DNA from 2 places in the Arthrobacter sp. BGA-UO-ETr-C19 genome. Region 2 is predicted to be linked to the other one. Evidence: riboswitches for the same ligand, from Rfam matches in the RefSeq annotation. Region 2 holds a riboswitch; the other holds the start of a gene.
What was found. A riboswitch is a leader RNA that binds a small molecule or an ion and turns the genes downstream of it on or off. The one in region 2 is predicted to bind glycine.
Positions count from the first base shown of each region.

Region 1 (15,266 bases), on a different contig from region 2:
TCATGCCGTTGGTGTGCCTCGGCAGCACGGTCAGCGGCCGCAGGACCATATCCTTCACCCCGTAGGGCAGGGCGACGGACCCGGCCAGCTGCAGGGTTCCGGTCGCGTCGATCGACGCCAGCCGTTCCTCGACCTCACCGGGAAGAATCAGCTCGGGATGGAAGCCCTCCAGGCCGAGCAGAATCGCCGTCATGGTTCCGTGCCCGTGCCCGGTCGCCGCGAGCGAGCCGTACAGGTCCACCCGCAGCGACGCCACGTCCTGCAACTTGCCGGACGCCTTAAGCTCCTCGGCGAATACCGCGGCAGCCCGCATGGGACCCACCGTGTGGGAACTGGATGGGCCTATTCCGATAGAGAAGAGGTCGAAGACGCCAACGGCCATGGTCGGTTCCTAACTAATGCTGTGATCCAGCAGATGGTCCTGCCGGTAGGCTGCAGAGCCGCGGTTGACGGTCCTGCCGCCGGGAGACTCGACGGCGGTCGGCGGCTTGTGGCGGCCGCCCGCCGTCGTGCTCCATTTAATCCACGCTACGCGGTTTTTGCCGCGGCGAGGTCTTGTACTGACGGGTAGAGCGGGTGGGCTTCGGCGAGTGCCTCCACACGGTGACGCAGGCCCGAAAGGTCCGCGCCGGCGTCGGCAATCAGGGCCTCCGCAATGATGTCCGCGACCTCGGCGAAGGCGGCTTCACCGAAGCCACGCGTCGCGAGAGCCGGGGTGCCGATCCGGAGGCCGGAGGTAACCATCGGCGGGCGCGGGTCGAACGGGACGGCGTTGCGGTTGACGGTGATGTCAATCTCCGCGAGTCGGTCCTCGGCCTGCTGGCCATCGAGTTCGCAGTTGCGCAGGTCCACCAGCACCAGGTGAACGTCGGTGCCGCCGGAGATCACGTTAATCCCCTTGGCGGTGACATCCGGCTGGACCAGGCGATCAGCCAGGATCCGGGCACCGGTAAGGACACGCTCCTGGCGCTCCTTGAACTCCGGGGACGCGGCGATCTTGAACGCCACTGCCTTGCCGGCGATGATGTGCTCCAACGGTCCGCCTTGCTGGCCCGGGAACACGGCGCTGTTGATCTTCTTGGCGATGTCGGCGTCGTTGGTCAGGATGATGCCGCCGCGCGGACCGGCGAGGGTCTTGTGCGTCGTCGACGTCGTGACGTGCGCGTGCGGGACCGGTGACGGGTGCAGTCCGGCGGCAACCAGCCCGGCGAAGTGCGCCATGTCCACCATCAGGTAGGCACCCACGGAGTCGGCGATCCGGCGGAACTCGGCGAAGTCCAGCTGCCGGGCGTAGGCGGACCAGCCGGCGACGATCAGCTGCGGCTTGTGTTCCTGGGCCAGGCGCTCCACCTCGGCCATGTCGATCCGGTGGTCCTCTTCGCGGACCTGGTATGGGATCACGTTGTAAAGGCGGCCGGAGAAGTTGATCCGCATGCCGTGGGTCAGGTGGCCGCCGTGGGCCAGGTTCAGGCCCATGATGGTGTCCCCTGGCTTGATCAGCGCGTGCATCACCGAGGCGTTGGCCTGCGCGCCGGAGTGCGGCTGCACGTTCGCGAACCCTGCACCAAACAGGGCCTTCACCCGGTCGATGGCAAGCTGCTCGATCACGTCAACGTGCTCGCAGCCGCCATAGTAACGCTTGCCCGGGTAGCCCTCGGCGTACTTGTTGGTCAGCACCGACCCCTGTGCCTGCATCACGGCCGCGGCGGTGTGGTTCTCCGACGCGATCATCTCCAGGCCCGAGCGCTGGCGGCCAAGCTCGTCGTCGATCTTGGCCGCGATCTCCGGGTCCAGCTCCGCGAGTTCCGCATTCAGGCTCGGGGATACGACCTGCTCGAAAGCCACGGTCTCGGTGCCTGCGGCACCCGCCGCGCTCACAGCTCGCCGCCGTTCTTCGAAGCGTATTCCTCGGCCGACAGCAGCGGACCCTCGGAATCAGCGGCCACCTTGAACAGCCAGCCGGCGCCGTACGGATCATTGTTGATCAGAGCCGGGTCCTCGACGACAACCGGGTTGATCTCCGTAACCTCACCCGTCACCGGGGAGTACAGGTCCGAGACGGACTTGGTGGACTCCACCTCGCCGCAGGTCTCCCCCGCGGTCACGGCCGAGCCGACTTCAGGCAGGTCCACGTAGACAATGTCGCCGAGGGCGTCGGTGGCCACGGCGGAGATGCCAATCGACACAACGTTCCCGTCCTCGCGGGAGACCCACTCGTGTTCGTCGGAGTACTGCAGTTCAGCGGCAACTTTTGCCATTTGTTTTTCCTAACTTTCGAAATCGTATGTTTCCGTACAGCGGGGAGTGCGTTGGGTGGAGAGTGAGGGAAATCCTCCGCGTGCTCGGTCGCGAAGGCGCCCGCTGAGCGGACGCGACGCTCCCTTAGACGCACGCTTCCGGAATCCCCTCACCCGCCGCTACTCGGTTCAGTTTTCGGGGCCAAGAGTTCTCCGGGCAGCAACCGTGGCTTCCGCGTCTCTGAGGAGCCCACCACGGGTAGGCGGCTCCTCTCCAGCACCTTCGGCGTTCCAAAGCAATGATCCTGAGGAGCTCGGTTTCGACAGGCTCAACCAGCGGTTCGCGGCCCCTCCCCCAGCACCTTTGGCTTTCGAAGGCGCTGGTCCGGAGGACGGTTGTGCCCTGACTACCGGCCAAAGGTGAGCGGCCCTCGAGGGGTGGCTGGCCGCGGTTTTCGAAAGCGTGCGTCAAAGCGACGAAGGAGCAGCACGCGTGAAAACTGGGGCCAGCCGGCCCCGGAGCCGGGAACGGTTTCGCCGCCGGTTTCGACAGGCTCTACCAGCGGGCTACTTGGAGCGCTTGTAGAAAGGCAGTGCGACGACTTCGAACGGCTCCGCCTTGCCGCGCAGGTCGATGTCCAGTGCCGTGCCGGGTTCGGCGTAGGCGACGTCGACGTAGGCCATGGCAACCGGGTAGCCGAGGGTCGGGCTGGGCTGGCCGGACGTGACTTCACCGACGACGTTGCCGTCCTTGAGCACCGGGTAGTGCCCACGGCCGGCGCGGCGGCCCAGGCCCTTGAGACCCACGAGCTTGCGGCCCGAGGTGGAACCGGCGCCGGCTTCCTTCTTGGCTGCCAGCGCGGCCTTGCCCACGAAGTCGCCTTCCTTGGACAGCGCGACGACGGGGCCGAGGCCGGCGGCGAACGGATCGCCCTCGAGGGAGAGCTCGTTGCCGTACAGCGGCATGCCGGCCTCGAGGCGGAGCGAATCGCGGGAGGCGAGACCGGACGGCGTCAGCTCCCCCTCGTCCGCGATGGCGACGATCGACTGCCAAAGTGCGGCGGCGTCGTCGTTCTCCACGAAAATCTCGAAGCCGTCTTCACCGGTGTACCCGGTGCGGGCCAGGAGCAGGGTCCGGCTGGCGCCGCCCACCAGGAAGGAAACCTCGACGGCGGCGTAGTACTTGAGTCCGGTCACCAGCTCGTGCTGTTCTGCCGGGACCAGGCGGAGCAGGATGCCTTCGGCCTTCGGACCCTGGACGGCGATCAGTGATGTGGCGGCGGAAACGTCGTCGACGGCAACCTCGAACCCGCCTTCCCGGGCAGATCCAGCCCGCTGGGCGAGAGCCTCGGCCACCACTTTAGCGTTGCCGGCGTTGGGCACAACCAGGAACCGGTCGTGGCCCTCGGCGTCCACCGGCCGGCGGTACACGATGAGGTCGTCGATGATGCCGCCGTCCTCGTTGCAGATCAGGGAGTACTTGGCCTTGCCGACGGCCATGGCGGAGATCTTGCCGGCGAGGGCGTAGTCGAGGAACGCGGCGGCGTCCGGGCCGGTGACCCAGACTTCGCCCATGTGTGAGAGGTCGAAGATGCCGGCCGAGTTGCGGACGGCGTGGTGCTCGGCGAGTTCAGAGCCGTACTTGAGCGGCATCTGCCAGCCGCCGAAGTCGGTGAACGAGGCGCCCAGCTTCTTGTGCTCCTCGTAAAGGGCAGTGTAGTTCTCAGTCATTGAGGGGTCCTTTAGGTGGGGCGGTGGTCGAGCCTATGGGCCCGGGGTTTCGACACGCTCAACACCCGGGTTTCGAGAGGCTCAACCACCGGACGAATCTAGTTCTCGAAGGCTTCGATCGGCGGGCAGGAGCAGACCAGGTTGCGGTCGCCTGCTGCGCCGTCGATGCGGCCCACCGGCGGGAAGTACTTGTCCTGCTTGAGCGTGGGCACGGGGAAGACGGCCTGCTCCCGCGGGTAGGCGCGGTCCCAGTCGGAGCTGATCGCAGCCGCAGCGGTGTGCGGTGCGTTGCGCAGCGGGCTGTTCTCCACGGTGAAGTCGCCGCTGGCGACCTGGTCGATCTCGCCGCGGATGGCGATCATGGCCTTGATGAACCGGTCGATCTCGCCCAGGTCCTCGGACTCGGTGGGTTCGACCATCAGGGTACCGGCCACCGGGAACGCCAGCGTGGGTGCGTGGAAGCCGTAGTCGATCAGGCGCTTGGCCACGTCCTCGGCGGTGACGCCGGTCCGGGCCGTGAGCTCGCGCAGGTCCAGGATGCACTCATGTGCCACGAGGCCGCCTTCGCCCGTGTAGAGCACGGGGAAGAAATCGTTGAGGCTGGCGGCAACGTAGTTCGCAGCGAGCAGCGCGGACTTGGTGGCCTCGGTCAGGCCGCTGCCGCCCATGAGCTTCACGTACGCCCAGGAGATGGGCAGCACGCCGGCGGAGCCGTACTTGGAGGCCGAGATGGGGGTGCCGTCCGCGCCGTTGGCCGGATCAGCAGCGTTGCCCGGCATGAAGGGGGCCAGGTGGGCCTTGGCCGCGACCGGGCCGACGCCGGGTCCGCCGCCGCCGTGCGGGATGCAGAAGGTCTTGTGCAGGTTCAGGTGCGAGACGTCGCCGCCGAACTTGCCCGGCTGCGCGAGCCCGACGAGCGCGTTGAGGTTGGCCCCGTCGATGTACACCTGGCCGCCGGCCGCATGGATGGCGTCGCAGACCTCACGGACGTCGGCGTCGTACACGCCGTGCGTGGACGGGTAGGTGATCATGATGCAGGAGAGCGCATCCTTGTGCGCCTCGATCTTGGCGTACAGGTCCGCGTGGTCGATGGTGCCGTCGGCGGCGGTGGCCACGACGACCACTTTCATGCCGGCCAGGACGGCCGAGGCGGCGTTGGTGCCGTGCGCCGAGGCGGGGATCAGGCAGATATTGCGCTGTTGGTCGCCGCGGGACAGGTGATAGCCGCGGATGGCCAGGAGCCCGGCGAGCTCGCCCTGGGATCCGGCGTTGGGCTGGATGGACACCTGGTCGTAGCCGGTGATCTCGGTCAGCTGCGCCTCGAGGTCGGCGATCAGTTCACGCCATCCCTCGGTCTGGGAATCCGGGGCGAACGGGTGGATCGAGGCGAACTCAGGCCAGGAAATGGCTTCCATCTCGGCCGTGGCGTTCAGCTTCATGGTGCAGGAGCCCAGCGGGATCATGGTGCGGTCCAGGGCCAGGTCGCGGTCGGAGAGCTTGCGGATGTAGCGCAGCAGCTGGGTTTCGGAGCGGTGCGTGTTGAACACCGGGTGCTGCAGGTACGCGGAGGAACGTTCGACGGCGGCGTCCAGGGCGAAACCGTCAGTCGCCTCCACTGCCCCGGCGCCGAAGGCGGCGAGAAGGTTGGCCACGATGGCCGGCGTCGTTGTTTCATCGGTGGAGATGCCAATGGTGTCGGCGTCGATGCTGCGGAGGTTGATGCCCTTCTGCTCGGCGGCGGCGATGATGCCGGCGGCCTTGCCCGGAACGGAAACCGTCACGGTGTCGAAGAAGCTGGTGTGCAGGACGTCCAGGCCGGCGGCCTTGAGCGATGCAGCCAGGGTCTTCGCGTGGCCGTGGGCGGTTTCGGCGATTGCCTTCAGGCCCTCGGGACCGTGGTAGACGGCGTACATGGAGGCAACGATGGCCAGCAGCGCCTGCGCCGTGCAGATGTTGGACGTGGCCTTCTCGCGGCGGATGTGCTGCTCGCGGGTCTGCAGCGCGAGGCGGTACGCGGGAACGCCGGCGGAGTCCTTGGAGACGCCCACCAGGCGGCCGGGCAGGGAGCGTTCAAGACCCTTCTGCACGGCCATGTAGGCGGCGTGCGGGCCGCCGTAGAACAGCGGAACGCCCAGGCGCTGGGCGGAGCCGACGGCGATGTCCGCGCCCTGCTCGCCCGGAGGCGTGATCAGGGTCAGAGCCAACAGGTCAGCGGCCACCGTCACCAGGGCGCCGCGCTCCTTGGCGGCGGCGATGACCTCACTGTGGTCAAAGACGCGGCCGGAGACACCGGGCTGCTGGAGGACAACGCCGTTGATGTCGCCGTCGGGCAGTCCCTTCGAGAGGTCCGCCACCTCCACCTCGAAGCCGAGGGCTTCGGCGCGGCCCTTGACGATGGCAATGGTCTGCGGCAGGCAGTCCGCATCCAGGACCGTCTTGCCGTCGTGGGCGCCTGCTTTCTGACCTGCGGTCTTATTGGCCCTGCGCATCAGCAGCACGGCCTCGGCCACCGCGGTCGCTTCATCCAGCAGCGAGGCGTTGGCGATGGGCAGGCCCACCAGGTCCTGGACCATGGTCTGGAAGTTCAGCAGGGCCTCAAGGCGGCCCTGGGAGATCTCCGGCTGGTAGGGGGTGTACGCGGTGTACCAGGCGGGTGCCTCAAGGACGTTGCGGCGGATCACCGGGGGCGTCACGGTGTCGTAGTAGCCCTGGCCGATCATCTGGACGGCGGTCTTGTTCTTGGCCGCGAGCTTCCGGAGTTCTGCGAGTGCTTCCACTTCGCTCAGGGCCGGCGCGAGCTTCAGCGCGGAGTCCTGGCGGATGTCGTTGGGCACTGCCGTATCAACCAGCGCGTCGACGGTGTCGTAGCCGACGGCCTTGAGCATGGCTTCGACGTCGGCCTGGCGGCGGGCGCCGATATGCCGGTCGACGAAGGACGAGGAGGCTGAATTAACGGTCAAAAGGAACTCCATAACTAAGGCGACGCAGGGTACGCCACATTGATTCGGGTTCCTCCCCGCTCTGTATTGGACCTGAGAGTTTCCGCGTCGCTGCGCTTTCGCACAGTTCCGCTTGCACCGTCGGTGAGCACAGCATGCCCTGAACCGTCCGCGTGAAGGCGGATCATTTCAAGCGGGCAGCCTGCTGCTTTCCAGAGTTGCCTTGCCGCGGCGGTACATGGGCCTGAGAGATTCCTGGGGAGGTTTTGCTCCTACGGCGCCTGCTTGTACCTACTTGCAGGACTCTCCCGCCGCAGATCAAAGGCTTATTCAATTGAGCGGTGACAGCTGTCACAGAGGCTATTGTCCTACGCCGGGATCGTGTCTGCAAACTGTGGCAGCGTGGGCTGGCACACCCCCGACGGCGGAGCACCCCGCGGCCGGCCTACCCCCTGAGCCGGTCAAGCGCGGCCAGGAGGCTTTCGACGTCGGCCGCCGCCTCGGACGGCGTCGCTGCCGGCCCGACGGACAGCATGGCGTTGAAGTACAGCCCGTCACCCATGTACAGGACCGCCTTGGCCAAGCCCGGGCCGACGTCGCGGGCGATCTCATCCAGCCACCGCTGCTGGATGTGGGCGAACCGGCGCCGCGTCTCCTCGTGTGCCACCTCGGCAAGCCTCGTCGCAGCCACGATGGCACGGTCCAACGGGGTGTCCGCCCAGACGGACGATTTGATGAAGTAGGCGGCCGCGCCCTCGGGAGCCGCAGCCATGGCCTGGGCATCCGCTTCCGCGAACTCGTCCAGGCGGTCCAGCAGGACACCGATCAGCGCTTCCTTGTTCGGAAAGTGGTACAGGAGCCCGCCCTTGGACACGCCGGCACGGGCGGCCACGGCGTCAAGGGTGGCGGCGCGCTCCCCCACCTCGATCAGGAGGGATTCAAACGCATCGAGCACTGCGCCGCGGGCGACCGGTTTTCTGGGCATGGCTTCCATCATGCCCGTTTCCCACCGCGGGTTATAACTATACCGTCCGGACGGTATAGTTATTTCATGACCATGCACTCAACCCTTCGCCCGGCGCGCACTTCCGCACCCCAGGCCAGCGGTGGCGGCGTGCGCGACTGGTTCGCCCTGGCCCTGCTCATGTTTCCGGTCCTCCTCGTGGCCGTGGACAACACTGCACTGACGTTCGCGCTTCCCGCCATCGCCCGCAGCCTCGAGCCCTCGGGCGTGCAGCTTTTGTGGGTGGTGGATGCCTACGCCCTGGTCCTCGCCGGACTCCTCGTTGCCATGGGCAGCCTCGGCGACAGGATCGGGCGCCGCCGGCTGCTGCTGGTCGGAATTTCGGGCTTTGCGGCGGTCTCCGCGGCGTCGGCCTTCGCCCCGAGCGCCGAATGGCTCATTGCCGGCCGCGCGGCCCTCGGATTCTTCGGCGCCATGCTCATGCCATCCACGCTGTCACTGATCCGCAACATCTTCCGGGAGCCGGGCAGGCGGAGGCTGGCCGTGGCCATCTGGGCCGCAGGGTTCTCGGGCGGCGCAGCACTGGGGCCGATCTTTGGCGGCTGGCTGGTGCAGCAGTTCGGGTGGGGCGCCGTCCTGCTCGTGGCCGTGCCCATCATGCTGCCGCCACTGGTCCTGGGCCGCTTCCTCATTCCGGAATCCAAGGATCCGAATCCCGGCCGCGTGGATCTGGCGAGCGTGGCGCTGTCGCTGCTGGCCATGGTGCCCGTGGTCTTCGGCATCAAGGAACTGGCCACCCATGGACCCGGCGTGACGTCGTTCGGAGTTCTGGCGTTTGGCTTGGCCATGGGACTCGTGTTTGTCCGCCGCCAGCAGGTCCTCGCGTCGCCGCTGCTGGACATCTCGCTGTTCAGGAACCGCGTGTTCAGCACGGCGATCACGGCAAACATTCTGGCGCTGTTCTCCTACAACGGCTTCATCCTGTTTCTGGCCCAGCACCTGCAGTTGCTCGAAGGCATGTCACCGTCGGAGTCGGGCACTGCCATGCTGCCGGCCCTGACGGCCACCGTGGTGGCGGGTTTGCTCGTGGTTCCGCTGGTCCGGAAGGTCCGGCCGGGCTTTGTGGTGGCCGCGGGACTGGCGCTGAGCGCCGCCGGCTACTGCATCGTGGCGTTTGGGGATCACGACGCCGGGCCCACCGCGCTGCTGGCCGCCCTCCTCATCCTGGCGCTGGGTGTGGGTTCTGCCGAGACTATCTCGAACGATCTGATTCTCGGCGCCGTGCCGGCGGAAAAATCCGGGGCAGCCGCGGCCATTTCGGAGACCGGCTACGAAGTGGGCTCACTCCTCGGGACAGCCATCCTGGGGTCCATCCTGACCGCGTCATACCAGCAGCATCTCGCCCTGCCGGAGACCGTTGCCCAGACGGTCCCGGCAGGGTCGGCGAACCAGGCCAGGGAGACCCTGGCGGGGGCCGTGGAGCTCGCCGGGTCACTCCCGGCCCCGCTGGCCGAGGGGCTCACGGCGGCCGCCCGGGCCGCCTTCGATTCCGGCGTGCACATCACCGCGGCGATCGCGCTGGTACTGATGGCAGGAGCGTCGGTGCTCGCCGCCGTCGTACTTCGCCGCATCCCGCGCGCGAAGTAGCCGGCAGCGCACGCAACCCGCACCGCATGCCCAGTAGCCGGCACAGAAACGGGCAGCCCCGGAGAAAGTTCTCCGGGGCTGCCCGTTTCCGTCGGCGCGGTTTTTCCCGCCGGCCGGCTACTTGGTGTCAGGGTGCGTGACGCTGGCCGACGCCTTCATATTCTCGGCGCCCACCATCCACGCGTACTGCTCAAGCTTTTCGATGAAGGTGTGCAGCAGGTCTGCGGTGGTGGGGTCTTCCTCATCCACCTCGTCATGGACCTTGCGCATGGTGCCTACGGCCGCTTCGAGCGCTGCCACAATGCGGTCGATCGCATCCTTGGTGTTGATGAGCCCGTCAGGGAACGAGGGAAGGTGGGTCGACTTCGCCACGGTGGCGCTGCGGCCGTCCGGCAGGGCATGCAGGGCGCGCATGCGCTCCGCGATGTCGTCGGCAAAGGCCCGGGCGGCGTCGACGATCTCGTCGAGCTGAAGGTGCAGATCCCTGAAGTTGGTTCCAACGATGTTCCAGTGCGCCTGCTTGCCCTGGATGTGCAGTTCGATCAGGTCCGTCAGGACGGCCTGCATGTTGTTGGTCAGTGTCGGTGAAGCCTTCATGAATCCTCCTCGATTGGTCCAGTGGTTTCGACGCTACCGCAGCCGCCCCGGGACGGGGAGCGCCGGTGCCCGAATTTCACGATCAGCTTACTTACTACTTCGCGGGTCATAAATGATCGGCATTCAAATAACCCTTGCCACGTCCGCGCTGCACGTGCATACTAAATGAACGTCATTCATTTAGTGACCGTCGTCTCACTGGAGTAATCATCATCATGATCGAAATAACCTGCCTCAACGCGCCTGCTTCCCTCGCCCGGACAGCGCCGTCCGGCCGTCCCGCCTTGAGGGTTGGCGTTGTGCAGCACCGCTGGCACAGCAGCACCGCCGCACTCCGCGCGGAACTCAACGACGGCATCGACCGGGCCGCCCGGCTGGGCGCCACCGTGGTGTTCCTGCCCGAGCTCACCCTCTCCCGCTACCCCGCAGACCAGGTTCCGGACAATGACCTTGCACGGCAGGGCCAGGACCGGCCGCGCCCCTCCGACGCCGCCGAGGACCTGCTGACCGGCCCCACGTTCCGCTTTGCCGCCGAGGCCGCCCGCCGGAACGGCATCACCGTCCACGCCTCGCTCTACCAGCGCGCCGGCAACCCGGACGGCTCGGATGACGGCCTGGGCCTGAACACCTCCATCCTCGTGTCCCCGACCGGCGAACTCCTGGCCCGCACCCACAAGCTGCACATCCCGGTGACCGCCGGCTACTACGAGGACAAGTTCTTCCGCCAAGGTCCCGCCGCAGAGGATGCCTACCAGGTCCATGCCCCGGCAGAACTTCGCGGCGCCCGGCTGGGCATGCCCACCTGCTGGGACGAATGGTTCCCCGAACTGGCCCGCATGTACTCCCTCGGCGGCGCCGAGCTGCTGGTGTACCCGACGGCGATCGGTTCCGAGCCGCTGTTCCCGGACTTTGACACCCAGCCGCTCTGGCAGCAGGTCATCGTGGGCAACGGCATCGCCAACGGCCTGTTCATGGTGGTCCCGAACCGCTGGGGCCAGGAGGGCAGCCTGAACTTCTACGGCTCCTCCTTCATCTCGGACCCCTACGGCCGCATCCTGGTCCAGGCGCCCCGCGACGAGTCGGCGGTCCTCGTGGCCGACCTCGACCTGGACCAGCGCAAAGACTGGCTGACGCTGTTCCCGTTCCTGACTACCCGGCGCCCCGACACCTACGCCCGGCTCACCGAACCGGTCCGCCCCGAGGAACCGTTCGGCACTCCCGCCGCGCTTGTAGAGACCGGGGTAAGCGCGTGAGCAGGTGGCGCATGCCGGCCGAGACGGCCCGCCAGGAGCGGCTCTGGATGGCCTTTCCCACCGGCGGCTACACCCTCGGTGACACGGCTGGGGCGGCGCACGCCGCCCGTTCCGTCTGGGCCGCCGTCGCGAACGCCGCCGTCGAGTTTGAACCGGTCACCATGGTGGTGGACCCGTCCGACGTCGGGACCGCCGCACGCTATCTGTCCCCCGCCGTCGAGGTGCTGACGGCGGAACTCAACGACGCCTGGATGCGCGACATCGGCCCGACGTTTGTCCTGGACGGAAACGGCGCCCTAGGCGCCGTGGACTGGGTCTTCAACGGCTGGGGTGCCCAGGACTGGGCCAGCTGGGACAAGGACTCCCTGATCGCCGCCGAGGTGGCCGGCCGGTCCAGCGCCCGGCACCTCGTGTCCGAACTGGTCAACGAAGGCGGCGGAATCCAGGTGGACGGCGAGGGCACGGTGCTTGTCACCGAAACGGTGCAGCTTGATCCGGGCCGCAATCCCGGACTCAGCAAGGCCGACGTGGAGACCGAACTGGCCAGGACCATCGGCGCCAAAAAGGTGATCTGGCTGCCGCGCGGGCTCACCCGTGACTCACAGCGGTTCGGAACGCGCGGGCACGTCGATATCGTTGCCGCCATCCCGTCCCCGGGCACCCTGCTGGTCCATTCCCAGCAGAACCCCGCCCACCCGGACTACGAGGTGAGCCGCGAAATCGTCAGCTTCCTGTCCTCCACCACGGATGCTGCAGGCCGGGAATGGTCGGTCATCGAAGTCCCGGCGCCCGTTGCCCTGACGGATCCGGAGGGCTTCGTGGACTACAGCTACATCAACCATGTGGTGGTCAACGGTGGAGTCATCGCCTGCACGTTCTCCGACCCCAACGACGAGAAGGCACTCCGCATCCTCGCGGATGCATATCCCGGGCGCAAGGTGGTGGGCATCGATGCCCGCGAACTCTTCGCCCGCGGCGGGGGCATTCACTGCATCACCCAGCAGCAGCCCGCTGCCATCTAGAAAGGGCACGTCATGAGCCAAACCACGAGCATCGAGCCCGACGGGAAGAGCACTTCCCCGGCTGGCGAAGCAACGCACGGCATCACCGGCAAGGGCCTGAAGGGCGGGCAGCTGGGCCTCCTGGCCGTCGTCGTCCTGGGTATCTCCTCGGTGGCTCCGGCCTACAGCCTCACCAGTTCGCTGGGGCCCGCCGTCGGGACCGTGGGAGTGCAGCTGCCGGCGATCTTTATCGTCGCGTTCATCCCAATGATCCTGGTGGCGTTCGCCTACCGCGAGCTCAACGCCGACTCCCCGGACAGCGGCACCACGTTCACCTGGGCGACAAAAGCCTTCGGCCCGTTCGTCGGCTGGATGGGCGGCTGGGGTCTGCTCGCTGCCAACATCATTGTTTTGTCCAATCTGGCAGGCGTCGCGGTGGACTTCTTCTACCTCTTTCTGGCCCAGGTGTTCAACAACCCCGAACTCGCGGACCTGACCTCCAACACGGCAGTCAATATTGCCACCTGCCTCTCATTCGTGGCTCTCGCCGTCTGGGTCAGCTACCGGGGCCTGCACGCCACCAAACTCGTGCAGTACAGCATGGTCGGTTTCCAGGTCCTGGTCCTGGGCGTCTTCATCGTCATGGCGCTCACGCACGCAGCATCCGGCGACGCCGGTCCGTCCCTCGCGTTCAGTTGGGACTGGTTCAACCCTGCCAAGATCGAGAGCTTCGAGCAGTTCACCGCCGGCATGTCACTGGCCGTCTTCGTCTACTGGGGCTGGGACGTGTGCCTGACCGTGAATGAGGAAACCAAGGGCGGCAGGGGCACCGCAGGCAAGGCGGGAACGACGACGGCGGTCTCCGTCCTGGCCCTCTACCTGGCCGTCATCGTGGCCACCATGATGGTGGCCGGCACGGGCGCCGACGGCATCGGCCTGAACAACCCGGACAACCAGTCGAATATCTTCGCCGCGCTGGCCTCGCCGGTGATGGGTCCGCTGGCCATCCTGATGTCGCTCGCCGTGCTCTCCGGCACTGCCTCGTCCCTGCAGTCCACCATGGCCTCCCCGGCACGCAGCCTGCTGGCGATGGGTCACTACGGCGCCCTGCCTCCGCGTTTCGCGTCGGTCAGCAAGCGTTTTGGGTCCCCTGGCTTCGCCACGCTGGTCGCGGGCGGGATCTCCGGCGGCTTCTACGCCGTCATGAAGGTGGTCAGCGAGAACGTCCTCAACGACACCATCCTGGCGCTGGGCCTGATGATCTGCTTCTACTACGGCCTCACGGCATTCGCCTGCACGTGGTACTTCCGGCACAGCCTGTTCTCCAGCGTGCGCAACTTCTTCATGCGGCTGCTGTTCCCCATGCTGGGCGGACTGGTCCTCACCGTCGTCTTCATCCAGACGGCCGTGGACAGCTGGGCGCCTGAGTTCGGCAGCGGTTCGGAGATCTTCGGCGTGGGGCTCGTGTTCGTGCTCGGCGTGGGCATCCTGGCTCTGGGGGTCGTCGTCATGCTGGTGATGGCGCGGCTTCGGCCCGGCTACTTCCGCGGCGACACCATCCGCCAGGACACCCCTGCGCTGGTGGTCCCCGAATAGCACAACCTGCGAACGCGGCGATGCCCCGCCTCCCGGACCGGGAGGCAGGGCATCGCCGTTCTTATTGGAGTCAGCCAGCGTCTCAGGGACCCCCTTGTCCCGTCAGCTGCCCTGCTCCCCTACGGCAGGCAACTCACCAGTAGTGGGCGACGTCGACGACCAGCCGGGAGCCGGATCCGGGGCCGTCCAGCGTATATACCTTGAATGGCAGCCGGGCACGGACGCCCAGGCCAAGTGTGGTGTAGCCTTCGAAGCTTCCGGCCCACGCCACCTGCCGGAACGTGTGGTACCCGGACACGTTGGTCACCTCGGACCGGTTGGCTGGAATGAAGGTGGCCTTGCCGGTGGCATTGTCATAGGCAGGCGAATTGATGGTCAGTTGCAGGAAGGCCGCGCCGCGGAGCTTGAGCGGCAGGCCGGAGCCTTCCTGGGCCACCTTGGAAACGTAGCGGACGTTGTAGCCTTTGGCTTTGCCCTTGAGGTCGATCACCAGGCGGTCGAAGCAGTAGTGCTGCCCCGTGCGGACGTTCGTGACGGCTGCGGTGCTCAGAGTCTGGTCTGCCTTCGCCAGCGAGCCCCACACCTGCCCGCAGTAGGAGGCTGCCGAGGCGGAGCCCGGAGCCAGCAGGCCCAGCCCAACAGCCATGAGAATGACTGTGAACCAGGCGGGAATTCTTTTCATTTGGCCACCCCTTTCGGGTGAGTGATTGGATAGCTCCAGAGTAGGAGCACCCAAAGCCCTATACGAGGGATGTGGCCGGTTCGGGGCGCAACCGTTAATGTCGCAAAATACGGGTCACGGGGCCGTGATTGCGGGCGTGCTTTTAAGGGCATCGAGAGGCGTTCGTGGCCCTTTCTCCATGCTTCCGTTACCGCAGATAACGGCGCTGGTGAGGTCCCAAAAAAGCTGTGCGGGCACAAAAAGCGAGGCGCCGGCCTCCCCATGGGGAGCCGGCGCCTCGCGTGGCTTTGCGTTGGCGGCTGCCTGGCTATGAAGGCTGCCTGGCTGCAAAGCGGATATGCGCAGTGGCTGTTTTAGCCTTCGCAGTCGTGGCAGTACTTCATGCCGTTCTTTTCCTTGGCTACCTGGGACCGGTGACGGACCAGGAAGCAGGAGCCGCAGGTGAACTCGTCGGACTGCTCGGGGACGACGATGACCGTCAGTTCCTCGTTGGAAAGATCGGCGCCGGGAAGGTCGATGCCCTCGGCGGTGTCGTTCTCGTCGACGTCGATAACGGCGGTCTGGGCACCACCGCCGCGGGACGCCTGGAGTGCCTCCAGCGATTCGGAGGGAGACTCTT
Region 1 covers NZ_JCAQPC010000007.1:173,305-188,570, forward strand. The annotation lists gene AC57BR_RS02855 (L-serine ammonia-lyase) at 1-382, opposite strand, end outside; gene glyA (serine hydroxymethyltransferase) at 529-1,878, opposite strand; gene gcvH (glycine cleavage system protein GcvH) at 1,875-2,258, opposite strand; gene gcvT (glycine cleavage system aminomethyltransferase GcvT) at 2,805-3,968, opposite strand; gene gcvP (aminomethyl-transferring glycine dehydrogenase) at 4,067-6,940, opposite strand; glycine riboswitch at 7,130-7,228, opposite strand; gene AC57BR_RS02880 (TetR/AcrR family transcriptional regulator) at 7,353-7,892, opposite strand; gene AC57BR_RS02885 (MFS transporter) at 7,959-9,518, shown strand; gene AC57BR_RS02890 (Dps family protein) at 9,636-10,115, opposite strand; gene AC57BR_RS02895 (nitrilase-related carbon-nitrogen hydrolase) at 10,331-11,368, shown strand; gene AC57BR_RS02900 (agmatine deiminase family protein) at 11,365-12,390, shown strand; gene AC57BR_RS02905 (APC family permease) at 12,403-13,965, shown strand; gene AC57BR_RS02910 (AMIN-like domain-containing (lipo)protein) at 14,099-14,647, opposite strand; gene AC57BR_RS02915 (DUF4193 domain-containing protein) at 15,001-15,266, opposite strand, start outside.
Region 1: it holds a riboswitch for glycine, as region 2 does, so the genes downstream of both, gcvP (aminomethyl-transferring glycine dehydrogenase) here and gcvP (aminomethyl-transferring glycine dehydrogenase) in region 2, are expected to answer to the same signal.

Region 2 (15,266 bases):
GCCCGTGCACCACCAGGGCAAGCACTACACGGTGGACTACGTGCCGCGGCTGCCTCGCAGCGCCCAGTACCGGCCTGTGCTGTTCCAGGCGGGTGACTCGCCGGAGGGCCGCGACTTCGCCGCCCGGCAGGCAGACGTCATCTTCTCCGCCCACCCGAAGCTCGAGGACGCCCTCGACTTCCGCCGCGACATCGTCGAGCGCACGGTCAGGGCCGGCCGCGGTGCGACCGACGTCAAGATCATGCCCGCGAGCGAGTTCATCCTCGCCGCCACCCCGGAGGAAGCACGCGAGAAGAAGGACTGGGTGCGGAGCCTGCAGATCGGCCCCGAGCAGGCCATCGCGTACCTCGAGCAGTTCTGGGGGCGCGAGCTTCAGGGCTTCGATCCCGACGGCCCGCTGCCGGACATCGACCCAGTGGTGGAGGAGACCTCCGAGACCCGCGGCAGCGGTTTCCACGGCGCCAAGGCCAAGCAGCTGGCGGACCAGTGGCGCGCCGAAGCCAAGGACAAGGGCCTCAGCATCCGGCAGTTCGTCTCCGCCCGGACCAGCCGCGGGGACTCCAGCTTCACGGGTTCCTACACCGAGGTGGCGGACCGCCTGGCGGAGTATGCCCGCACCGGCGCCGTGGACGGCTTCAACATCTCGCCGTGGCTGATTCCTACCGGGCTGGACGACATCGTCAACCACCTCGTCCCGGCGCTGCAGGAACGTGGTGCCTACCCGACGGAGTACGCCGGGTCCACGCTGCGGGAGAACCTCGGCCTGGCGACGCCGGTCCGGCAGGACGCCGACGCAGTCCGGCTCCAGCTGACCATCGGGGAGCAACTCCTCTAGAGTTTTTGTACAGATACCGCGGGTTGTGGGGGTATTTGCGGCCATTATCTGTACAAAAACTCGAAGGGGGTCCAGCGGGTGAAGGATTGGGCCGTGGGATTGGACCGGGGTGAAGCCACCGTCTAGCGTGAGTCCTATGTCGGCAGCCGATGCTTCAGCCAAATCCAGCAGCAACCCCCTGCTCGTCCTGGGGAAGATCACGTCGATCCTGGATGCCTTCTCGCTCTCCCGGCCGGTGCTCTCGCTGAGCGACATCCGGGAGTACACCAGGATGCCCACCTCCACTGTCCAGCGGCTGGTCACCAACCTCACTTCCCAGGGCTTCCTGGACCGGGAGGAGGATGCCTACCGCATCGGCATGCGGATGGCGTACTGGGCTGCCCCGGCCACGCGGGGCATGGAAGTCATCGATGTTCTCAGCCCCCTGCTGAAGACCCTGCGGGACACCACGGGCGAGACGGCCTGCTTTTTCAAGGCCGAGCAGCATTACCGGGTGTGCGTCGCCATGGCTGAGACCCGCCACGCCCTGCGCCGGGAGATGCATCTTGGCAAGGTTCTTCCGCTCTATGCAGGCTCCGCGGGCCGGGTCCTGCTGGCGTGGGATCCCGAGCTCATGGACGCCGTCCTCAAGGATCCGCTGGAGCCGATCACCGAGTCCACGATTACCAGTTCCGAAGACCTGGAGAGCGTGGTGAAGCAAACCCGGACGGACGGCTTTGCCATAACGGTGGGTGAGCGCGAACACGGGGCTTCCGGGCTTTCCGCACCGGTTTTCGACTCCGCTGCCGGACTGGTGGGCGCGGTGACCATCAGCGGACCGACCCTGCGCATGCCCCTGGAAACCTGTGAGGCCTGGGTGGAGCCGCTGCTTGCGACCGCCGAGCACATGACAAGACTGATCGGCGGCCGGTTCCCCGGCGAAGCGTAGCGGCCCGCCGGGAAATCGCGGGAAACCCCAGGGACCGGGCAAACCGAAGCGCTACAACCGCGCCGCCGAGTACCCGGCCACCGACATGCCCGCCGCGTGCATCGCCGCGGCGTCGGAGGCCACGAGTATGTCGCTGAAGTTCCGGGCGTAGGCGCCGAGGTCCGCCGCGACGGACCCCACCACAGCCACCACGGGGATGGTCCGTCCCGATCTCCGCACCCGTTCCAGGAAGGTCGACGTGACATCGGAGAGCACGGTGAGCCGGGCACCCCGGAGGCCGCCGCCGTCGTTGATCGCCTGGACGGCACCGGCTCCCCCGTCGGTGGTGGCAGACCCGCCCGCTGCCACCATGATGTGCGTGGCGCCGGCATCCACCGCGGCGGAAACCATCATGCCCGTGCCGTAGGTGCTGGCCGATACCGCATCACGCGGTCCGCTGCTCGGCACCGTCAGGCCGCTGGCCTGTGCAAGCTCGACGACGGCGGTTCCGTCCGCCGCCAGCCCGATGGTAGCGGCGAGCGGCTCACCCCAGGGGTTCTGCGCGACGACGGAAACAGCCGACGCCTGCAGGCTGCTGCACAGCGCGTCGAACGTTCCCTCCCCGCCGTCGGCGACGGGCAGCTCTGCCGCCGTGCCGCCTGCGTCACGGATGCCGGCGGCGATGGCCGCAGCCACTTCCGCTGCCGGGTACGTCCCCTTGAAGCTGTCCGGGGCGACCAGGACGGTCATGCGCCCGTAAGGGTGTTGACGGCGTGCGGCGGGGTGCGTCCCTCGGCGATCGCGACGGCGTTCAGCGCGCTGAGGCGGGCCATCTCGCTGCGGACCGGGACGGTGGCACTGCCCACGTGCGGCAGCAGCACGGTGTTGGGCAGCTCGGCGAGTCCGGGTGCTAGCCGCGGCTCGTCCTCGAACACGTCCAGCCCGGCACCGGCGATGACCCCGGCCCGGAGCGCCTCGACCAGGGCGGCCTCGTCCACCACCGGCCCGCGGGCGGTGTTGATCAGGATGGCATCGGGCTTCATCCGCTCCAGCACCGGCCGGTCCACCAGATGCCGGGTCTGGTCGTTGAGTGGCACGTGCAGGGACAGGAAGTCGCTGCGTTCCACCAGCTCATCCCAGGAAACCTGCCGCACCTTCCCCGCGAATTCGCCCAGCTCCTCGTCGCTGACCGGCCGGTGACCGGGAGGCCGCGGGGCGAAGAGGATTTCCATCCCGAAGCCCAGGGCGCGGCGGGCGGTGGCACGGGCGATCCGGCCGAACCCGGCCAGGCCCAGCACCGCGCCGGACACGTCCCGGCCCAACAGCAGCTCGGGCTCCCAGCCGTGGAATTTCCCGTCACGGACCAGCCGGTCCGCTTCCACCACGCGGCGGGCGGTGCCGAGGATGAGCAGCATGGCGATGTCCGCCGTCGCATCCGTCAGCACGCCGGGGGTGTTGCCCACCAGAATGCCGTGGCGGGTGGCGGCGTCCACGTCGATGTTGTTGTAGCCGACCGCGAAGTTGGACACACCCTTCACCCGCGCGCCGGCCAGCAAAGGGGCGTCGACGACGTCGCGCAGCTGGGTAAGGACGACGTCGTACTCGCCCGAGGCGCACAGCGCCGCCAGCGTCTCATAGTCGGGCGGCGACGGCAGCACGGTGACCGTGCCGGCGTCGGAAAGCAGCTGCAGCCCGGGGTCCGGGATGGCGGTGGTGACCAGGAAACTGCTGCCCATCCCTATTTACCTCCGGTGGTGCATGATGTCGCGGAAGCGGGAGTGTCCGACGGGATGACCCAGCGGAACGCCGGGGCTTTGGACCTGGCGCCCTGTGCCGCCTTGGAGCGGTTGGGTTCGCCCAGTTCGGCGAGCAGCTTCTCGGACAGGACAACGAGGTCCGCGAAAGTTTCCGGGGTAACCCAGCCGGGCCGGGTGGCGAACAGGATGTCTTCACTGGAGGTGTTGCCGCTGGCGCCCGGGGCGAAGGGGCAGCCGCCCAGTCCGCCGAGCGCGCCGTCCACCATGGCGGCCCCTGCCTGGATCGCGGCGAGGGTGTTGGCCACGCCCAGGCCCCAGGTGTCGTGGCCGTGGTAGACGATCCGGCGTGCCGGGGATTCCGCCCGGACGCGCTGGATGAGGCCCGACACCTGGGCGGGGACGGCCTGGCCCAGCGTGTCGCAGAGGACGATGTCCGTGGTTCCCTCCGCACGGGGGTCGTTGGCGATCGCCAGGACCCGCTCCTCGGGCACGGTCCCCTCGAACGGGCAGGTGAAGGACGTGGCAATGCACAGCTGGATCTGCCCGTTGACCGCCTGTGCGTACTCCACGGCCTGGGGCAGGGCGGCGAGGCTTTCGTCGGTGGTGCGGCCGATGTTCGCCTTGTTGTGCGAGTCCGACGCCGAGAGGCAGTACTGGAAGTTGCGGGCACCGGCGGCGGCAGCTTTGGCAACGTGGCCGGGGGTTGCCACCCAAATCCAGCACTTTTCCAGTTCCTTCGGGGTGAGATTCTGGACCACCTCCAGGGTGTTGGCCATGGTGGGGACCAGGTCCGGACGGGCCATGGAGCCCAGCTCGATGGCCGGCACGCCGAGGCGGAGCAGTTCCCGGACCGTCTCCAGCTTCCGTTGGACGGACAGGACTTTCCCTGTGAGCTGCAGCCCGTCCCGCAGGGTGACATCCCGCAGGATGACGTCGCCCAAGATCGAGGCGAGGGTGTCTACATGCTGGTTCATGCCTGGAGTGCCTCCTCGCGGCCGGTTGCCGCACTGATCTCTGCCGGGTCCATGCCGAGGAGCCCGGCGAGGATTTCTGCCGTGTTTTCGCCCAGGTCCGGGCCGAGGTTCCGGATGGGGAGGGATTCGCTGCCGATCACCGGAACAATACCCGGGAATCCGACGCCGGGCAGGATCTCCTCGCCCGTGGAGACGTCGAATTTCTGGACCATGTTGCGGGCGGCGTACTGGCTGTCGGTGCTGATGTCCGCCGCGGTGTAGATGGGCCCCGCCGGGACACCGGCTGCGTCCAGGGCTGCCAGGGCGTCGGCGGCATCCAGTTCCGCGGTCCAGGCGCCGATCGCCTGGTCCAGCTCCTCGCGCCGGGCCCACCGGCCGGCGTTGCTCTGCAGCGCAGGGTCTTCGGCCAGGTCGGGGCGGCCGATGGTCTGCATGTACCGCTGGTAGATGGAGTCCCCGTTGCCGGCGACCACGATGCTGGCGCCGTCCCGGCAGATGTAGGCGTTTGAAGGCGCTATCCCCTCCATCCGGCCGCCCACACGCTGCCGGTCCACACCGTACGCCTGGTAGTCGGGGATCAGGGATTCCATCATGGAGAACATGGCCTCGTGGAGCGCCACGTCGATGATCCGCTCGGTGAGCGGCACAGCTCCGGCCGTGTCCCGCCGTCGTGCTTCCCTTTGGTACAGGCTCATCATGGAGCCGAAGGCGGCATAAAGTCCGGCGATCGAGTCCCCGATCGAAACGCCCACCCGTACCGGTGCGCGGTCCGGGTCACCGACGAGGTTCCGGAACCCGCCGTACGCTTCGGCGACGGCGGCAAACCCCGGACGCTCGGACAGCGGGCCTGTCTGCCCGAAGGCGGAGATCCGCGTGATGATGAGGTCCGGGTTGGCCTCGTTGAGCACCTCCGGGCCGAGGCCCCACTTCTCCAGCGTGCCCGGACGGAAGTTTTCCAGCAGGATGTCCGACTTGGCGGCGAGCTTCAGGACCGCCTGCTTTCCGGCCTCGGTGCGCAGGTCCAGCACCACGGACTTCTTGTTGCGGTTGATGGTCCGGTACAGCATGGAGGTGTCGCCCTTGTGCAGCCGCCAGTTGCGCAGCTCGTCACCGGTTCCCGGCCGCTCCACTTTGATGACCTCGGCGCCGAAGTCCGCGAGGAGCCTTCCAGCCGTGGGTGCGGCAATGTAGTTTCCGAGTTCCAGGACGCGGATGCCTTCCAGGGGCGCGATGCGTGGTGGTGTCATGGTGTCTTCTTCTTTCGTTGGCGTACGCCGGGAACGCGCGGTGGTCTCAGGTTCGATTAGAACAGCAGGCTCATGGGCAGGATCAGCAGGATGGCGACGACGGAGGCCACCGAAACCCCGACCGTCACCGATTTCAGCGCACCCCGCACGCTCTGGCCCAGGAGCGACTGCAGGAGCCAGAAGGTGTTGCTGGTGACGTGGACCATGAACAGCGATCCGGCGCCGGCGGACAGCGCCAGCAGCACGGGATCCAGGCCGATGACGGGTGCAATGGGCGCCAGCAGGCCTGCTGCGGTGATGGCGGAGAGCGTGACGGAGCCGACGGCGATGTGCAGCACGGCCGCGATGGCCCAGACCACCAGGAGGGGTGCGACGGTACTTGCGGAGAAGAAGCCGCCGAGGATGTGGCCGAGGCCTGCTGCGGCGACGGTCGCGGCGAGTGAGCCGCCCACGCCGGTCAGGATCAGGATCTGGCCGCTCTCCTTGAAGCCGACGGCGATGGCCTCCTCGACGCGCTTCTGCCCGATGGCGGAGCGGGTGACGAGGCAGGTTCCGATCAGGCCGATCAGCAGGGCGATGACCGGTTCGCCCAGGAGCTGCAGCCAGGGCAGGTCGATCTTCAGGATCTGCAGGATGGCCCCCGCGCCGATGAGGAGCAGCGAGGTCAGGAGGGGTGCAAACAGGACGATCAGCGGGAACTGCTTCGGTTCGCGTTCGGCCACGGCGACGTTTCCGGCGACCTGGGCAGCGGTTCCGTTGGTTCCCGGCCCGCTGGCGGCGGTGCCGGCGGCAGCGGGGCGGCCAGCACCGCCGTCGTACTCTTCCTCTTCACCCTCCCGGTCCTCTTCGGCGACGAAGGTGTGGTCCTCGTCCTTGGCCTCGTTCCAGAAGCCGCGGCGGAAGAGGAACGTCATGATGGCGATGGCGATGATGATGGTGGGGATGACCAGCAGCAGGCCGAACAGCAGCATTTTGCCGAGCGGCACGTTGAGGAGGCCTGCCAGGGCAAGGGATGCGACGCCGGGAACCGTGAAGACGATGCCGCATTCGAGGGCGATGGCCATGGCGGTGGCCATGCGCGCCGTGCCGAGTTTGCCGATTTTGGGTGCCAGCTTGCGGGCGAGCGGGGCGGAGATGACGAGCAGGACGTCCAGGAAGATGGACTGAAGCACCGTTCCGATGGCCAGGCCCATGGTGTAGGGCAGGCGCTTGGGCCCGAACGTGTTCAGCAGATGCTCCACGAGGCGCCGGATGGCTCCGCTCTGGTTGAGGATGGAGCCCATGAGAACGCCGAAGGCGATGAGCAGGCCGACGTCCACCATGATGTCGCCGAATCCGGCGGTGATGGTCTTGACGGTCTTTTCGACGCCGAGGCCGACGGCGAGGCCGAGGTACACGGAGCTGACCACCAGGGCGATGACGGGGTTGACTCTGAAACGGACAATCAGCAGCACGGCGGCGAGAACCGCGACGGCTGTGTTGATCAGGACAGCGATGTCTTGCATGTTGGGGAATCCGATCGTTGGGCCTTCCGCACTGAAGGCTTGGGAGCAGGGTCGGTCGTGAGGAGCGACACATTCGCTGTTCCCATATTATGGGTTTCAGCTCACAATGCAAGATGTTGCGGGCAACTTAAACGCGGAAGGCGCCCGGCCGTGTGGCCGGACGCCTTCTGCGTTGGTTACCGCGTCGTGTGTGGGTCTGCCTTCCCGGTTCAGGAAGCCTTCGCGCTTTCCCCGGCGCTCCAGTTCATGGCGGGCTGGGATTCGACGTTGTTGAATGTGTAGAGGTGGATGCCCGCAAGTGCAGGTTCCATGGCGGCCAGTTCGGATACCAGGGAGCGGGATGAATAGCTGCCGGCGTTCAGGAGCCTGCGGGCCAGGGGCCCCTTGCGGTTCAGGAACTTCAGCGAGGGACCTACTCCGATCTTGGTGGCCAGCGAGATCAGCTTGGCCCGCGGAACGGCCCCGGCAACGCCGGCCCAGATGGGAAGGTCGACACCTTCGCGGCGCAGCAGTTCGGCGTACCAGCCGATCCTGGGCGCCGAAAAGCACATCTGCGTCACCACGCTCGAGGCCAGATGCTGTTTCTCCAAGAGTGCATCGAGCATCTTTAGCTCGTTGTGCTTCGGATGGCCTTCCGGGTATCCGGCGACGCCGATGGCCATGGTCCCGCCGGTGAGGTCGGCTATGTCCTCCATGAGCCGGCTGCTGTTGCCGTAGGGACCGGCCGCCTCCGGGGCGTCGCCCCCGATCGCGAAAACCTCCGTGATCCCCGCAGCCTCGCAGTCGCGGAGTATGCCCGCCAGCTGGGCGCGGCTTTCGAGACTTCGTGCGGCCAGATGCGGAATCACCTTGTAGCCGAGCTGGCCAAGTTGAACCGAGGCCCGCACGGTGGTCCCAACCCCATGGTGGGGCAGGCACGTCACGGTCAGCGTTGATCCGGCGGGAACTTGGGCCTGGACTTTGGGAATGATGCCGTCCGTGGGGATGATCTCCAGGCGCAGGGGCAATTGGTTCGTCATGAGCAACTCCGGGTCTGGTTGGGCTTGTCAGCGGAGGATAACCGTGCGGTTCCCTGACAGGATGATTCTTCCTTCGGCGTGCCAGCGCACGGCATTCGTCAGGGCCTTGCACTCCGCATCCTTGCCCACGGACACCAGATCCGCGGGAGTGTACGTGTGGTCGACCTCAATCACCTGCTGCGCAATGATCGGCCCCTCATCAAGCTCTGAGTTTACGTAATGGGCCGTGGCGCCGACCGTCTTCACGCCGCGCTCATGCGCCTGGTGGTACGGTTTTGCGCCCTTGAAGCTGGGCAGGAAGGAATGGTGGATGTTGATGGCCCTGCCGGCGAGCCGCGCGGTGGCGGAGTCGCTGAGAACCTGCATGTAGCGGGCCAGGACCACCAGTTCAACCTCATAAGTGTCCACCAGTTCCAGGAGCCGGGCCTCCGCTTCGGCCTTGCGCTCCGGGGTCACGGGGATGTGGTGGAACGGGACACCGTGCCAGGCCGCGAGCTTTTCGAGGTCCGGGTGATTGGACACCACCGCCGCGATCTCCACCGGCAGCTCGCGGCTGCGGGCGCGGACCAGCAGGTCGTTGAGGCAGTGATCATACTTGGACACCATCACCAGGATCCGCTGCTTGCGGTCGTGGCGCTCGAGCCGCCAGTCCATGCTCCACTGTCCGGCCAGCGGCGCGAAGCCGTCCCGGAGCTGTTCGACGGCGGCTGTGTCACCCGTGGAAGCGAAGTGGACCCTCATGAAGAAGTGCCCCGCGTTCCGGTCGCCGAACTGCTTGAGGTCAACGATGTAGCACTCCTGCTTGAGCAGGAAGTCCGCGACCGACTGGACGATTCCCAGGGAATCCGGGCAATGGAAGGTGAGCACAAACTCCCCGCCGGCCCCGCTGGCCGGGTCAGCCAATGAGGGCTTTTCCTCGGTCCTGATCATCCCTTGACGCTTTCCTTCTCCTCGAGACGCCGGCCCGCATGTTCGCGGGCGGCAGTCTCCTCGGCCTGCAGTTCGTCCTGGAAGGCTGCGTAGCGGGCCAGGTGCGCGGGCCGGCGGCGCAGAACCAGCCAGGCCGCACCGAGCAGGACGAACCAGACGGGTGTGACCAGCAGTGCGGTCAGGGTGTCGGGCTGGGTGGTCAGGGTCCACAGCACGAAGGCGAAGAAGGCGAAGACCACCCACACCATGGGAATTCCGCCGGGCATCCTGAACTTGGAGGCGGTGTGCAGGTGCGGGCGACGGCGCCGGAATGCGATGTAGCTGGCGAGGATGATCGACCAGACGAAGACGAAGCAGACAGCGGAAACGGTGGTGACCATGTCGAACGCCTTGCCGACGTCCTGGCCGGCGTACATGAGCACCACGCCGGAGAGCAGCAGCACGCAGGACAGGAACAGGGCGTTATTGGGTACCTTGCGGCGGGACAGGCTGCCGAAGGCGGCCGGTGCGTCGCCTTCCTGCGCCAGGCCGTAAACCATGCGCGAGGTGGAGTAGATCCCGGAGTTGGCCGAGGACATGGCCGAGGACAGCACCACGAGGTTGACCACCGTGGCGGCGGCCCCGAGCCCGGCCAGCGAGAACATCGCAATGAACGGGCTGTGGCCGGCGGCGAACTGGGTCCACGGCGTGACGGACATCAGGATGATGAGGGCGCCCACGTAGAAGAGCAGCACGCGCACCGGGATGGAGTTGATGGCTTTGGGAAGGTTCTTCTCCGGGTTCTTGGCCTCCGCAGCCGTGGTGCCCACCAGTTCAATGCCCACAAAGGCGAACACGGCGATCTGGAACCCGGCCACAAAACCCATGAATTCATTGGGGAAGAAGCCGCCGTGGCTCCACAGGTTGGTGAAGCTGGCCTGTCCGGCGTCGGACTGGAAACCGCTGAAGATCATAAACAGGCCCACCACGATCAGCGCGGCGATGGCGATGATTTTGATCAGGGCGAACCAGAATTCAGTTTCACCGAATGCCTTGACTGTGGTGAGGTTCAGCAGCAGCAGGATGGCGACGGTGGCCAGGCCCGGGATCCAGAGGGGCAGTCCCGGCCAGAGTTCCTTCGAGTAGCCGGCGATGGCGATGACGTCCGCGATTCCGGTAATCACCCAGCAGAACCAGTAGGTCCATCCGGTGAAGAACCCCGCCCACGGGCCCAGCAGGTCGGCGGCAAAATCGCTGAAAGACTTGTAGTTCAGGTTGCTCAGCAGCAGCTCGCCCATCGCCCGCATGACGAAAAAGAGCATGAAGCCGATGATCATGTAAACGAAGATCACGGACGGCCCGGCCGCGGAAATTGTCTTGCCGGAGCCCATGAACAGGCCCGTGCCGATGGCACCGCCGATGGCGATTAGCTGGATGTGCCGGTTGCTCAGCTGCCGCTCCAGGCGGGGAGCCTCACCGGCCGCGGAGGCAGGAGGATGAATCGTCATTAGGAACTCCATCGTTCAAGTGGCCTTGAATGGCCACACTGATTCGGTTCCTCCCCGCTCTGTATGGGACCTGAGAGATTCCGCGGACATGGTCTTCCGCTTGCACCGTCGGTGAGACAGGACGCGCCTGCCTGCTTTCCAGAGTTGCCTCGCCGCGGCGGTACGGGGGCCTGAGAGTTTCCTGGGGAGGGTTTGCTCCTACGGCGCCTGCTGAACGTACCGGCAGGGCTCTCCCGCCGCAGATCGTAAGCATTTTCAATTATGTCGAGAAAAATTTATGCGTACCGGCGGCGCCCGTCTTCCGGCAGGTGCCGGTCGGCGCAGCCCCCGCTGGTACCCGGTTCAGTGTGGTCTCGGTCACGAAGAAATGTCAAACGGCGGCTGGTTCAGTCGCCTCGCCGGCCCGCAGAAAGAAACGGGGGGACATCCGCGCATGGTTGCGATTTGGCCCGGACGGAATTGTCCGGTATCTTGTGATCCGAATCACCCACATCTTCATAGCCTTTCGACCCGTGGCGGGAGAGTCCTCCCAGTCATGCATCGGGCAGGCGCCGTAGGAGCAAATCCTCCCCAGGAATCTCTCAGGCCCCCGTACCGCCGCGGCTAGGCAACTCTGGAAAGCAGTTCGGGTCACCGGGCTCACCGACGGTGCAAGCGGAGAACCATGTCCGCGGAATCTCTCAGGTCCAATACAGAGCGGGGAGGAACCCAAACCATGCCGTGCCACCCGTGGCCGGCCAAACCTGGAGTTCCTCATGACGATTCAATCGCTTCCATCAACCTTTGCCGACCGGCATATCGGCGCCCGCCGCCAGGCCGATATCGACATCATGCTCAAGAACATCGGCTATGACACGGTCGATGGCCTCGTTGATACCGCCGTTCCGGCATCCATCCGCCAGGAGAATGCCCTCCGGCTTAGCGCTGCGCTGAGCGAGGTTGAGGTCCTGGCCGAGCTCCGCCGCCTGGCCGCCAAGAACAAGACCGCCGTGCAGATGATCGGCCAGGGCTACTACGACACGGTGACGCCCCCGGTGATCCGCCGCAACGTCCTGGAAGCACCCGCCTGGTACACCGCGTACACCCCGTACCAGCCGGAGATCTCCCAGGGCCGGCTCGAGGCCCTGTTGAACTTCCAGACCATGGTGCAGGACCTGACCGCGCTGCCGGTCGCCAACGCTTCCCTGCTCGACGAGGCGACCGCCGTCGCCGAGGCCGTGCTGCTGATGCGCCGGGCCAACAAGGCGGCAGGAGCGAAGGACGGCAAGACGGTCCTGGACGCCGACTGCCTCCCCCAGACCGTCGCCGTCGTCAAGGGCCGCGCCGAAGCCCTCGGCTTCGAGGTGGAGGTGGCAGACCTGTCCAACGGGCTTCCCGACGGCGACATCAATGGCGTCGTCCTCCAGCAGCCCGGCGTTTCGGGCCGGGTATGGGACCAGTCCGGCGTTATCGCCGCCGCCAAGGAGCGCGGCGCGCTGGTCACGGTGGCCGCTGACCTGCTGGCCCTGACCCTGATCACGCCTCCGGGCGAGCAGGGCGCGGACATCGCCGTCGGAACCGCCCAGCGCTTCGGGGTGCCGCTGTTCTTCGGCGGTCCGCACGCTGCCTACATGGCAGTGCGCACCGGCATGGAGCGCACGCTCCCGGGCCGCATCGTTGGCGTCTCCAAGGACAACGCCGGCGCCCCCGCCTACCGCCTGGCGCTGCAGACCCGCGAGCAGCACATCCGCCGGGAGAAGGCGACCTCCAACATCTGCACCGCCCAGGCGCTGCTGGCCATCGTGTCGTCCTTTTACGCCGTCTACCACGGTCCCGAGGGCCTGAAGGCAATCGCCGAGACCGTCCACAACAACGCCCGTGTCCTCGCCACCGCGCTCCAGACGGCGGGCCGCGAACTCGTCAGCGGTTCCTTCTTCGACACCCTCACCGTGCGCGTGCCCGGCAAGGCCACCAAGGTCATCACGGCGGCAGAAGCCCGCGGCATCAACCTGCGCCTCATCGACGCGGACACCGTGGGCGTTTCCATTGATGAGACGACGACGGCGGCAACACTTTCCGCTGTAGCCGTCGCCTTCGGCGCCGGTCCGGTAGGGGACGCAGCGGGCTTTGAACTCCCCGAAGCCGTGCGGCGCACCTCCGCGTACCTGCAGCACCCGGTGTTCAACACGCACCGCTCCGAAACCCAGCTGCTGCGTTACATCCGCAAGCTCTCCGACCGCGACCTGGCCCTGGACCGCACCATGATCCCGCTGGGCTCCTGCACTATGAAGCTGAACGCCACGGCCGAGATGGAGGCCATTTCCTGGCCTGAGTTCGCCTCGATCCACCCGTTCGCCCCGGATTCCCAGACCGAGGGATGGCGTGAACTGATCGCCGACCTCGAGGCGCAGCTGACCGAGATCACCGGCTACGACCAGGTGTCCATCCAGCCCAACGCCGGATCCCAGGGCGAGCTCGCAGGGCTCCTGGCCATCCGCGGCTATCATCTGTCCCGCGGCGACGAGCAGCGCAATATCTGCCTGATCCCCGCCTCGGCGCACGGCACCAACGCTGCCTCGGCCGTGCTGGCCGGCATGAAAGTGGTCGTCGTGGCCACCGCCGCCGACGGCACGATTGACCACGCGGACCTGTACGCGAAGATCGAGGCGCACAAGGATGCGCTCTCCTGCATCATGATCACCTACCCGTCCACGCACGGCGTGTACGACGCTGACGTCCGCGAGGTCTGCGACGCCATCCATGCGGCCGGCGGCCAGGTGTACATCGACGGGGCCAACCTCAACGCGCTCGTCGGGCTGGCGCAGCCGGGCAAGTTCGGCGGCGACGTGTCCCACCTGAACCTGCACAAGACCTTCTGCATCCCGCACGGCGGCGGCGGACCCGGCGTCGGCCCGGTCGCGGCCAAGGCGCACCTGGCCCCCTTTATGCCGGGCGATGCGAACAAGGCCGCGCATGAGGCGGGCAGTGCCGGATTAACGGGCGTCGCGATCAGCGCGTCGCGGTTCGGTTCAGCGGGCGTGCTGCCCATCTCCTGGGCCTACGTGAAGCTGATGGGCGGCAGCGGCCTGACCGAGGCCACCAAGTCTGCGCTGCTCGCGGCGAACTATGTCGCGTCCCGGCTGAATGAGTTCTTCCCGGTCCTCTACACGGGGGACAGCGGGCTGGTGGCGCACGAGTGCATCCTGGACCTGCGCGAGCTCACGGCCCGGACCGGCGTCACCGCCGAGGACGTGGCCAAGCGCCTGATCGACTACGGCTTCCACGCGCCCACCCTGGCGTTCCCGGTGGCCGGTACCCTGATGGTCGAACCCACCGAGTCCGAGGACCTGGCCGAGATCGACCGGTTCATCGACGCGATGATCACCATCCACGCCGAAATCGAGCAGGTCGCCAGCGGCGACTTCTCCGTGGAGAACTCCCCGCTGCGCAACGCACCCCACACGGCAGCCGCCGTCGTCAGTTCCACCTGGGGCCGTTCCTACCCGCGCGAGCAGGCCGCTTTCCCTGTGCCCTCACTCAGGCAGGACAAGTACTTCCCGCCGGTAGGCCGCATCGACGGCGCAGCCGGCGACCGCAACCTGGTCTGCTCCTGCCCGCCCCTCGAAGCGTTCGAGGACAACACAGCAGCCTTCGAAAACTAAGGACTCTCCCATGACCGAGAACTACACCGCCCTCTACGACCAGCACAAAAAGTCCGGCGCCTCCTTCACCGACTTCGGTGGCTGGCAGATGCCGCTCAAGTACACCTCCGAGCTCGCCGAACACCATGCCGTGCGCAACGCGGCAGGCCTGTTCGACCTGTCCCACATGGGCGAAGTCTGGGTGACCGGCCCGGATGCCGGCGCTTTCCTGGACTACGCCCTGGCCGGCAAGCTGTCCGCAATCGCCGTCGGCAAGGCCAAGTACTCACTGATTTGCGACGCCGACGGCGGCATCATCGATGACCTGATCTCGTACCGGCGTGGCGAGGATAAGTACCTGGTGGTCCCCAACGCCGGCAACGCCAGGGTGGTGGCCGCGGCTCTGGTCGAACGGGCCGCCAACTTCGACGTCGTCGTGGAGGACGCCTCCGCAGAGACCTCGCTGATCGCGGTGCAGGGGCCTAACGCGGCAGCAATCCTGCTGACCCTGGTCCCCACCGAACAGCACACGCTGGTCACTGAACTGAAGTACTACGCCGCCGTCGAGGTGGAAATTAACGGACAGGACCTGCTCTTGGCCCGCACGGGCTACACCGGCGAGGACGGCTTCGAGATCTACATCCCGAACGAGGATGCTGCCGGACTGTGGGAAGCTCTTCTGGAAGTTGGCGAAGGCCACGGTCTCATTCCCGCAGGTCTCGCCTGCCGTGACTCGCTCCGGCTGGAAGCCGGCATGCCGCTCTACGGCAACGAACTCTCGCGTCAGGTCAATGCCTATGCGGCGGGTTTGGGCCCGGTGGTGTCGCTGGCCAAGGAAAGCGACTTCGTGGGCAAGGAGGCGCTGGCCGCAATCAAGGCAGCCGGCGTCGGTTCCACCATTGGCCAAAAGCTCGTGGGCCTCAAAGGCCTGGGCCGCCGCGCCGCCCGCGGCCACTACCCGGTGCTCAATGAAGGCATGCTGATC
Region 2 covers NZ_JCAQPC010000021.1:79,976-95,241, reverse strand. The annotation lists gene AC57BR_RS13485 (NtaA/DmoA family FMN-dependent monooxygenase) at 1-835, shown strand, start outside; gene AC57BR_RS13480 (IclR family transcriptional regulator) at 972-1,763, shown strand; gene AC57BR_RS13475 (glycerate kinase) at 1,815-2,492, opposite strand; gene AC57BR_RS13470 (2-hydroxyacid dehydrogenase) at 2,489-3,478, opposite strand; gene AC57BR_RS13465 (hydroxymethylglutaryl-CoA lyase-like TIM-barrel protein) at 3,481-4,473, opposite strand; gene AC57BR_RS13460 (CaiB/BaiF CoA transferase family protein) at 4,470-5,720, opposite strand; gene AC57BR_RS13455 (GntP family permease) at 5,777-7,225, opposite strand; gene AC57BR_RS13450 (methylenetetrahydrofolate reductase) at 7,435-8,244, opposite strand; gene purU (formyltetrahydrofolate deformylase) at 8,272-9,174, opposite strand; gene cycA (D-serine/D-alanine/glycine transporter) at 9,171-10,661, opposite strand; glycine riboswitch at 10,810-10,907, opposite strand; glycine riboswitch at 11,168-11,268, shown strand; gene gcvP (aminomethyl-transferring glycine dehydrogenase) at 11,417-14,302, shown strand; gene gcvT (glycine cleavage system aminomethyltransferase GcvT) at 14,313-15,266, shown strand, end outside.